Linked DNA regions of Calidifontibacter indicus. The protein of the gene in region 1 binds, or shares a complex with, the protein of each later gene. Links are inferred from orthologs where the notes say so. Each region holds a gene or a part of one and is shown on either strand. Other genes may lie near its edges.

The links.
Region 2: the proteins of hisF (region 1) and hisH are in contact, whole or in part, in a crystal structure (PDB 6RU0), measured with the Thermotoga maritima proteins. The link is inferred for Calidifontibacter indicus from one-to-one orthologs. Residues at the interface, in WP_004080486.1 of Thermotoga maritima: Met1, Leu2, Ala3, Arg5, Ser40, Glu41, Asp45, Glu46, Ala70, Glu71, Ile73, Asp74, Ile75, Pro76, Phe77, Asp98, Lys99, Ser122, Gln123, Glu161, Thr195, Leu196, Asn247, Arg249, Glu251; in WP_004080484.1 of Thermotoga maritima: Asn15, Arg18, Arg22, Arg117, Leu118, Pro119, His120, Met121, Gly122, Trp123, Asn124, Asn134, Gly135, Tyr136, Tyr138, Val140, Tyr158, Glu180, Lys181, Ser182, Ser183, Lys184, Ile185.

Annotation. Positions count from the first base shown.
Region 1 is NZ_QTUA01000001.1:2,108,479-2,112,918, reverse strand. Bases 516-3,403 are described here. They hold hisF (imidazole glycerol phosphate synthase subunit HisF), read right to left. Parts: upstream 2,394-3,403; coding sequence 1,638-2,393; downstream 516-1,637. Other genes in these bases: DFJ65_RS10065 (PH domain-containing protein), read right to left, coding at 3,045-3,403; DFJ65_RS10070 (nucleoside/nucleotide kinase family protein), read left to right, coding at 2,417-3,034; DFJ65_RS10080 (TIGR03085 family metal-binding protein), read left to right, coding at 969-1,610; DFJ65_RS10085 (ABC transporter ATP-binding protein), read right to left, coding at 516-949. In the rest of the region: more of DFJ65_RS10085, read right to left, coding at 1-515; more of DFJ65_RS10065, read right to left, coding at 3,404-3,518; hisG (ATP phosphoribosyltransferase), read right to left, coding at 3,526-4,371; DFJ65_RS10055 (phosphoribosyl-ATP diphosphatase), read right to left, coding at 4,420-4,440.
Region 2 is NZ_QTUA01000001.1:1,983,564-1,988,059, forward strand. Bases 1,061-4,004 are described here. They hold hisH (imidazole glycerol phosphate synthase subunit HisH), read left to right. Parts: upstream 1,061-2,197; coding sequence 2,198-2,812; downstream 2,813-4,004. Other genes in these bases: hisB (imidazoleglycerol-phosphate dehydratase HisB), read left to right, coding at 1,061-1,579; DFJ65_RS09490 (hypothetical protein), read left to right, coding at 1,584-2,201; priA (bifunctional 1-(5-phosphoribosyl)-5-((5-phosphoribosylamino)methylideneamino)imidazole-4-carboxamide isomerase/phosphoribosylanthranilate isomerase PriA), read left to right, coding at 2,827-3,564; DFJ65_RS09505 (SseB family protein), read left to right, coding at 3,561-4,004. In the rest of the region: DFJ65_RS09480 (histidinol-phosphate transaminase), read left to right, coding at 1-947; more of hisB, read left to right, coding at 944-1,060; more of DFJ65_RS09505, read left to right, coding at 4,005-4,286; DFJ65_RS09510 (1-acyl-sn-glycerol-3-phosphate acyltransferase), read right to left, coding at 4,290-4,496. UniProt on the Escherichia coli protein: IGPS catalyzes the conversion of PRFAR and glutamine to IGP, AICAR and glutamate. The HisH subunit catalyzes the hydrolysis of glutamine to glutamate and ammonia as part of the synthesis of IGP and AICAR.

The DNA.
Region 1 (4,440 bases):
AGGCCAGCACCGAGAAGAGGTAGGCGATCTGCACGACCTCGGCCGGGGTCGTCGCGCCGGCCGACACCTGGGCGGTGCCGACGCCGAGCACGGCGAGCGTGCCGATGGTCGGGATCGCCTCGACGAGCGGGTCGAAGATGCCACGCACCCTGCCGACCTCGACCGCGGCGTCACGCAGGCGCAGCGTCTCGGCCTCGAACCGGTCGGTCTCCTGCTGCTCGCGGCCCATCACCTTGACCAGCAGCGCGGCCTCGATCGACTCATGCGCCACCTCGCTGACGTGTGACCGCATCTGTTGGGCGCGGGTGACCCGCGGCGACATGTGCCGCTGGAAGACGAGGTTGGTGACGAACAGCAGTGGGAACACCACGAGCCCGACGAGCGCGAGCCAGATGTCGACGCTGAACATCTCGACCAGACCCACCGTGAGCATCACGATCACCCCGATCGCCATCGGCAACGGCTGGAAGATGTTCCAGGTGGCCTCGACGTCGGCGTTCGCGTTCGACAACAACTGACCCGACGGGTGCCGGTGGTGCCACGACAGCGGCAGGTCGAGGTACTGCCGGGTGACACGACGGCGGTACTCCGCGTTGAGGTTGAAGTAGGCGATTCCGGCGGCGACGCGTCGCGCGATCACTCCGATCACGTTGAGCAGCACCACGATTCCCAGCTGCCAGACGATCGTCCACACCTGCGCACCGGTGAGTTCGCGGGCCTGCACCGCCGGCTGCACCACGGTGTCGACAAGGCGACCGATGACCCGCGCGGTCATCACGGTCATCACGCCGTACAGGGCCGATCCGACGACTGCGACCAACAGGGTGCGGGGCTGCGAGCGGAAACCCCGGCCGAGCACCCCGAACCCCTCGCGCAACGTCGACGAGGCGAACTCGGTGCCGTCCGGTTGCTCGGTCTTGTCGGGCGCAACGGCGGACGTGGAAGGCATGTGCGCCATGATTCCCTGCATGACCTCATTTGCCCAAAGTGAGCGGGCCGGGCTGTGCGACACCTTCCTGGAGGTGGGCCCCGACGCCCCGACCCTGTGCAGCGACTGGCGCGCCCGCGATCTGGCCGCCCACCTGATCCTGCGCGAACGCCGTCCGGACGCCGCGATCGGGATGTTCCTCGCGCCGCTCGCCGGGCGCACCGACCGCATCCAGGCGTCGCTCGCCCAGCGGCCGTTCGAGGAACTGGTCGACACGATCCGCAGCGGTCCGCCGAAGTGGAGCCCGATGGCGCTCGGCAGTATCGACGAGGCGGCCAACTTCGCGGAGTTCTTCGTGCACCACGAAGACGTGCTGCGCGGGGTCGACCCGTCGGCCCGTCGCCAACTCGACGCCGCCGAGCAGAAGGCGATCTTCGCGGCCCTTCCGCGGATCGGCATGCTGTCGCTGCGCTCGTGCCGCGTCGGCGTGGTCGCCGATGCCGGCAGCTACGGCCGACGCTCACTGCGCAGTCCGAAGGACGACCACGGCAATGTCGTGCTCACCGGCGAGCCGGGCGAGATCCTGCTGCACATCTTCGGGCGCACCGCGGTCACCGACGTCGAACTCGACGGCGCCGACCACGACGTGGAGTCGTTCCGCAAGACCGACCTCGGCACCTGAGGGTCTGCGCCGACCCCGTCCGAAGCGTCAGCGGACGGGGTGACCGGCGGCCCGCAGCGCGTCCTTCACCTCGCCGATCGTGAGCTGACCGAAGTGGAAGACCGACGCCGCCAGCACCGCGTCGGCGCCGGCCCCGACCGCCTCGACGAAGTGCTCGACCTTGCCCGCGCCCCCGCTGGCGATCAGCGGCACGTCGACCTCCGCACGCACCGCGCGGATGAGTTCGAGATCGAAACCGTCCTTGGTGCCGTCGGCGTCCATCGAGTTGAGCAGGATCTCCCCCGCGCCGAGCTCGCACGCCCGCACACACCATGCGATCGCTTCCAGCCCGGCCGACCTGCGTCCGCCGTGGGTGGTCACCTCGAACGAACCGTCGGCGGCCCGGCGCACGTCGGCCGACAACACGAGCACCTGCGCACCGAAGCGGTCGGCGATCTCGCGGATGACCTCGGGGCGTGCGATGGCGCCGGTGTTGATGCCGACCTTGTCGGCGCCGGCGCGCAGCAACCGGTCGACATCGGCCACCTCGCGCACACCGCCGCCGACGGTCAGGGGGATGAAGACCTCCTCGGCGGTGCGGCTGACGACCTCGTACGTCGTGTCGCGCCCGGCGGAGCTGGCGGTGACGTCGAGGAAGGTGAGTTCGTCGGCGCCCTGGGTGTCGTAGCGGTGGGCGAGCTCGACCGGATCGCCCGCGTCACGCAGGTCGGCGAAGTTCACGCCCTTGACGACGCGCCCGGCGTCGACGTCCAGACAAGGAATGACACGCACCGCAACCGACATGGCAGCAGCGTAATGTTCGGCCGGTGACCGACCTGCCGACCGCCCAGCCCGCGGATGCCTCCGACGACGTCCGCACGCTCGCCCAGATCACCGACACCGTCGTCGCGGCCGCGCGCGCGGCGGGCGACGAGGTGACCGACCGCACCGTGATCGTCGCGATCGACGGTCGCTCGGGCGCAGGCAAGACGAGTCTGGCGGAGCTGGTGGCCGAACGGCTGGCTGCCCCGGTCGTGCACATGGACGACATCTACCCCGGCTGGGACGGACTCGCCGCCGCGCTGCCGGTGCTCGCCGACGAGGTGCTGATCCCGCTGCGCTCGGGTGAACCCGGGGTGTTCCGTCGCTGGGACTGGGCCGCGGGCGAGCACGGCGGCGAACTGGAGGTGCCGGTGGCGCCGTTCGTCGTGGTCGAAGGGTGCGGCAGCAGCGTCGGCCCGGCCGGGCAACTCGCCGACCTGCGGGTCTGGCTCGACGCCGACGCCGAGCAGCGGCGCGCCCGCGGGCTGACTCGCGATGCCGGCAGCTTCGACGAGCAGTGGGACTCCTGGGCGCAGCAGGAGGACGAGTTGTTCGAGGCGGACGGGACCCGCGAGCACGCCGATCTGGTCTTCGACACGACCGACATCGCGGCCACCGACTGAGGTCGGTCGCTCAGCCGGCCGAGGGGTCGTCGAGCGCGTGCGCCTGCACGAGCGCGGCCAGCCGTTCGGCTTCCTGCCGCGCGAACGCGCCGTCGGCGCGCTGCACCGCCATCACCGCGAGCTGTTCGGTATCGGCGAGGTCTAGGATCAGCCACGGCGATCCGCCGCCGAACTGCACGCCGAGGATCTCCGCCCAGGACAGCTTGCGGGTCAGGAACAGGTTGCGCACCAGGAGACCTTCGTCGCTGGGCACCGCCTTGATCGCGGTGTAACGCCACAGGAACGCCGCCATCGCGGCCCCGAACAGAAACAACGCGGCCGCATCGACGCCCGTCCAGCCGGTCACGCCGCCCTTGGGCAGCGTGAGCGCCACGAACCCGAACACCGCGATCGTGACCACGCCGGCGGCCAACGGCACCCACCGTCCGCTGCGGGGGCGGAAGGGTGCGTACGGGTCTCGGGTGCCTGCGTCCGGCTCGCTCATCGACGCCTCACAACCGGCAGGCGGCGATCTCGGTGACGAGGATCGCGCGAGCGCCGAGGTCGTACAGCTCGTCCATGAGGGCGTTCGTGCGCCGGCGGGGCACCATGGCGCGCACGGCGACGTAGTCGGGGTCGTGCAGCGGCGAGATCGTCGGCGACTCCAGACCCGGGGTCACGGCCGATGCCTTCTCGACGAGGTCCTTGCGGATGTCGTAGTCGAGCATCACGTAGTCGCGGGCGGTGAGCACGCCCTGCAGGCGGCGCACGAGCACGTCGACGGCGGGGTCGCCGTTGGCGCGCTCCGGACGGATGAGCACTGCTTCGCTGTTCAGGATCGGTTCGCCGAACACCTCGAGTCCGGCGTTGCGCAAGGTGGTTCCGGTCTCGACCACATCGGCGATCACATCGGCGACGCCGAGGGTCACCGCGGTCTCGACCGCTCCGTCGAGCCGCACGACGCTCGCCTCGACGCCCGCCTTGGCGAGGTCGGCCTGCACGAGCCCGGGGAAGCTGGTGGCGATCCGCTTGCCGGCGAGGTCTTTCACCGACGACGCGAAACCCGGCCGCGCGGCGTACCGGAAGGTCGATGCGCCGAAGCCCAGCTGCATCCGCTCGGTGGCGGGGGCGCCGGAGTCGAGCAGCAGGTCACGGCCGGTGATGCCGACGTCAAGGGTGCCGCGTCCGACGTACACCGCGATGTCGCGCGGACGCAGGAAGAACAGTTCGACGTCGTTGTCGGCGTCGAAGACCACGAGTTCCTTCGACTCGCGACGGCCGCGATAACCCGCTTCGCGCAGGATCTCGGCGGCCGGTTCGGACAGGCTGCCCTTGTTGGGCATGGCAACTCGCAACATCTGGAACTCCTTGGGGCTGTCTGGTGTCTGTGGTCGAAACGGGCTCGATCACAGATGTCGGTAGACGTC
Region 2 (4,496 bases), 120 kb from region 1 along the record:
AGTACCTCACGACCACCACCGGCGTCGATGTGCCGGTCGAGCAGGTCTGGGCCGGCAACGGTTCGAACGAGGTGCTGCAGCACATCGTGCAGGCCTTCGGTGGGCCTGGCCGGATCGCGCTCGGTTTCACCCCCTCCTACTCGATGCACCCGATCATCTCCCGGGTGGCCGGCACCACCTGGGTCGACGGTCTGCGCAGCGCCGACCCGTCCGACCCTGCCCAGCCTGCCGACCGGGCCGCGCGTCCGGCTCAGACCCGGTTCGACGTCGACACCGACCTCGCCGTTGCGCAGTGCCGGGAGCACGACCCGCACGTGGTGTTCCTGACCTCACCCAACAACCCGACCGGCACGGCACTCGACCTCTCGGTGGTCGAGGCGGTCTACGAGGCGGCGCCCGACGCGATCGTCGTGGTTGACGAGGCCTACGCCGAATTCGCGCGGCCGGGCACACCGAGCGCGCTCACCCTGCTGGCCGGACGCCCGCGCCTGGTCGTCACCCGCACCATGTCGAAGGCCTTCGCGTTCGCAGGTGTGCGGCTCGGTTACCTGGCGGCCGACCCCGAACTCGTCGACATCCTGCGACTCGTGCGCATGCCCTACCACCTGTCGTCGGTGACCCAGGCCGTCGCCTGCGCCGCACTGGAGCACCGCACCGCGATGCTCGCGATGGTCGAGGCGATCAAGGCCGAGCGCGACCGCCTCGTCGACGGATGCGCCGCGCTCGGGCTCGACCCGGTGCCCAGCGACGCCAACTTCGTGCTCGTCGGCGGGTTCGACGACGCCGCCGCGACCTGGCAGGCTCTGCTCGACCAGGGCGTGCTCGTGCGCGACGTCGGCATTGCGCACCACCTGCGCATCACCGCCGGCACACCGTCCGAGACCGACGCCGTCCTGGCCGCGCTCGCCGCCGTCCAGACCGCCACACCCCGTCAGGAGACCGCATGACTTCGGTTCAGGCGCAACCGTATTCGCCGCAGCCCAATCGTGTTGCCGAGTTGTCCCGCAAGACCTCCGAGAGCTCGGTGGAGGTGCGTGTCGACCTCGACGGCACCGGCCGCGCCGACATCTCGACCGGCGTGCGGTTCTACGACCACATGCTCGAGAGCCTGGCGAAGCACTCGCTCATCGACCTCACCGTGAAGACCGTCGGCGATGTCGACGTCGACGCCCACCACAGCGTCGAGGACACCGCGATCCTGCTCGGTCAGGCGGTGCGCGAGGCGCTGGGCGACAAGACCGGCATCAGCCGGTTCGGCGACGCCACGGTGCCGCTCGACGAGGCGCTCGTGCAGGCCGTCGTCGACGTCGCCGGACGCCCCTACTTCGTGCACGAGGGCGAGCCCGAAGGTCAGATCTACGCGATCATCGGCGGCAACTACACCGGCTCGCTGACCCGCCACGTGCTGGAGAGCTTCGCCTACCACGCCGGCATCGCGCTGCACGTGCGTGTGCTGTCGGGTCGCGACCCCCACCACATCGTCGAGACCCAGTTCAAGGCCGTGGCCCGTGCGCTGCGCGCGGCCGTCGCCCGTGACCCGCGGGTGCAGGGCGTGCCGAGCGCCAAGGGCGTGCTGTGAACCGATGACCGACACCCTTCCGGGCGTTCTCCTGCTGCATGCCGACGCCAAGCTCGCCGACGCGTGGGTGCGGCGTGGGGTCGTGCCCAGTTACGTGGTGCCGTTGCCGGGATGGACGGCGATCGTGCCCGCCGATCACACCCAGTTGGGCGCGCCGTACGACGACTCGCTGACCGTGCTGGCGAACCGTCCGGTGCCGACCCGGTTGCGAACCGCGTTGGGTTTCTTCGTGATCGGCGACATCGCGGTGGTCTCCGCACAGACCCGGGGTTCGCGGTCGACGCCCCGGATGCTGAGCTGGGCGCCCGGTCACGGCGCCGACGAGATGCCCGGCTTCCCGACGCTGAAGGTGGGGCAGTTGGCCGAGGCGGCCGGTCTGCACGAGGGGGATGTGCGTGCGGTGACCCGCGTGCTCGGCGCCCGCACCGGACGACCGGTCGAGCGACTGCAGGAACTGATGAAGGTGCTCGCGTTGCCGGGGGCGGCGATGCTGCGCGGCGAAGGTGTGAAGTCGGACCTCGAGGCGGTGCTGGTCGAGCCCGACAAGAGCGCCGTCGGTCACTTCGAGAAGGTGGCCCGCGACGAGGACGACATGCGCGCCGAACTGCGGGAACACTCATGACCAAGGTGGTCGTGCTCGACTACGGCAGCGGCAATGTGCGCTCGGTGGTGCGGATGCTCGAACGCATCGGTGCCGACGTCGACCTCAGCGCCGACCCCGACGCCGTCCGCAACGCCGACGGGCTCTACGTGCCCGGTGTCGGCAACTTCCACGCCTGCATGGCAGGACTCAACGCGGTCGACGGTGGCGCGCTGATCGGTGCGCGGCTGGCCGCCGGACGCCCCGTGCTCGGTGTCTGCGTCGGCTACCAGGTGCTGTTCGACGGCAGTGTCGAGCCCGCGCGCGCCCAACTGCCCGGGCTCGGGCTCTGGCCCGGCACCGTCGCTCGACTGACCGCCGATGTCGTGCCGCACATGGGCTGGAGCGAGGTGACCGCCGCAGCCGGCAGCCGCCTGCTCGACGGGCTCGACGGCGAACGGTTCTACTTCGTGCACTCCTACGCGCCGCCGCGCTGGCGGGGCGCGTCCGATGCCGTTGTCAGCACGGCTACCCACGGCGACCCGTTCGTCGCGGCCGTCGAGGCCGGCGTGCTCGCCGGCACCCAGTTCCACCCGGAGAAGTCCGGGGACGCCGGTGCGCAGCTCCTGCGCAACTGGTGTGATTCGTTGTGAGACAGGTGAACCCGATGACCGAAAGCCCCCGCCTCGAACTTCTGCCCGCCGTCGACGTGGTCGACGGACGTGCCGTGCAGCTGGTGCAGGGGGTGGCCGGCAGCGGCGGTGAGTTCGGCGACCCTTGGTTGGCGGCGAAGGGCTGGCAGGACCAGGGTTCGGAGTGGCTGCACCTCGTCGACCTCGACGCGGCGTTCGGCCGCGGCAGCAACCACGAACTGCTCGCCTCGATCGTGCAGCGGCTCGACATCAAGGTCGAGCTGTCCGGTGGCATCCGTGATGCCGAGACGCTCGAGCGGGCCCTGGCCAGTGGCTGCCGGCGGGTCAACCTCGGCACGGCGGCGCTGGAGAACCCGGAATGGACCGCGCAGGCGATCGCGGAGCACGGCGACCGGGTGGCCGTCGGCCTCGACGTGCGCGGCACCACCCTCGCGGCCCGCGGCTGGACCAAGGAGGGCGGCGACCTCTACGAGACGCTCGAACGGCTCGATCGTGAGGGCTGTGCCCGCTACGTCGTCACCGACGTCGCCAAGGACGGCATGATGCAGGGCGCCAATATCGCTCTGCTGCAAGACGTCTGCTCCCGCACCGACCGCCCGGTGGTCGCGTCCGGTGGGGTGTCGACGCTGGACGACGTGCGTGCGATCCGTGAGCTCGTGCCGGCCGGCGTGGAGGGCGCGATCGTCGGCTCGGCGCTCTACAAGGGTGCGTTCACGCTGCCCGAGGCACTCGACGTCGCCGGTCGCCCGTGACGTCCGAGGAACACACCGACTCCGCCGGGCAGACCTGGCAGGGGCGGCAGGTCACCGACACAGGGTTCGGCGGCGACGACGGGTCGGCCGACCCGGCGGTGGCCGCGGCCCTCGCCGGTGATGACGAGGTCGCACTGGTGCGTATCCTCGCCGGCGCCCGGTTCCTCGTGCCGATCGTCGCCGACGCGACCGAGGTCGTGCAGGACGGCGGCTTGCACGCCGACAAGGCCGCCGACATGGCCGTCGCGGTGCTCGTGGCTCCCGACGGCACCCGCGCGCTGCCGGTGTTCACCTCGATGGATTCCCTGCACGCCTGGGACCCCGCAGCACGTCCGTCGCCGGTGACGGCCGATCGCGCCGCGCAAGCGGCGGTGAGCGAACGTGCCGACGTGATCGTCGTCGACGTGGCCGGTCCGACGACCGTCGCGTTGCGGCCGAGCATGGTGTGGGCCCTTGCCATGCAACGGGATTGGTTGCCGGCACACGACGACCCGCAGGTTGTGTCGGCCGTCGCGCGGGCGGCCGCCGAGGAGCCGTCGGTCGCTCGAGTGGTCTGTGAGGCAGGCGACGACGGCGCGTTGCGCATCGTGTTGCACCTGCTGCCGGGTCTGGCCGGCGACGAGGTCGCCACGATCGCCCAACGCGTCGGTGAGCGCTTGGCCACCGACGGTGAGGTGCGGGCGCGCATCGACGCGGTGACCTTCGCCGTCCGCCCCGCGTAGGGGTCATCGACGCGTCAGTCGCCGTCCAGCGCGTCGGTCCAGTCGTCGAGTCGCTCCCACTCGGCCTGCAGCCAGTCGTCGATCAGCTCGTCGGTCGGGGCCGGCACCAGCCGCACGTCGATGTGGATCTGCCGGTTCAACGGGAGGGACCGCCAGATCACCGCCGGTGACACCAGATCTTCCAGGCCCTGGTGGCCCGGCGATCATCAC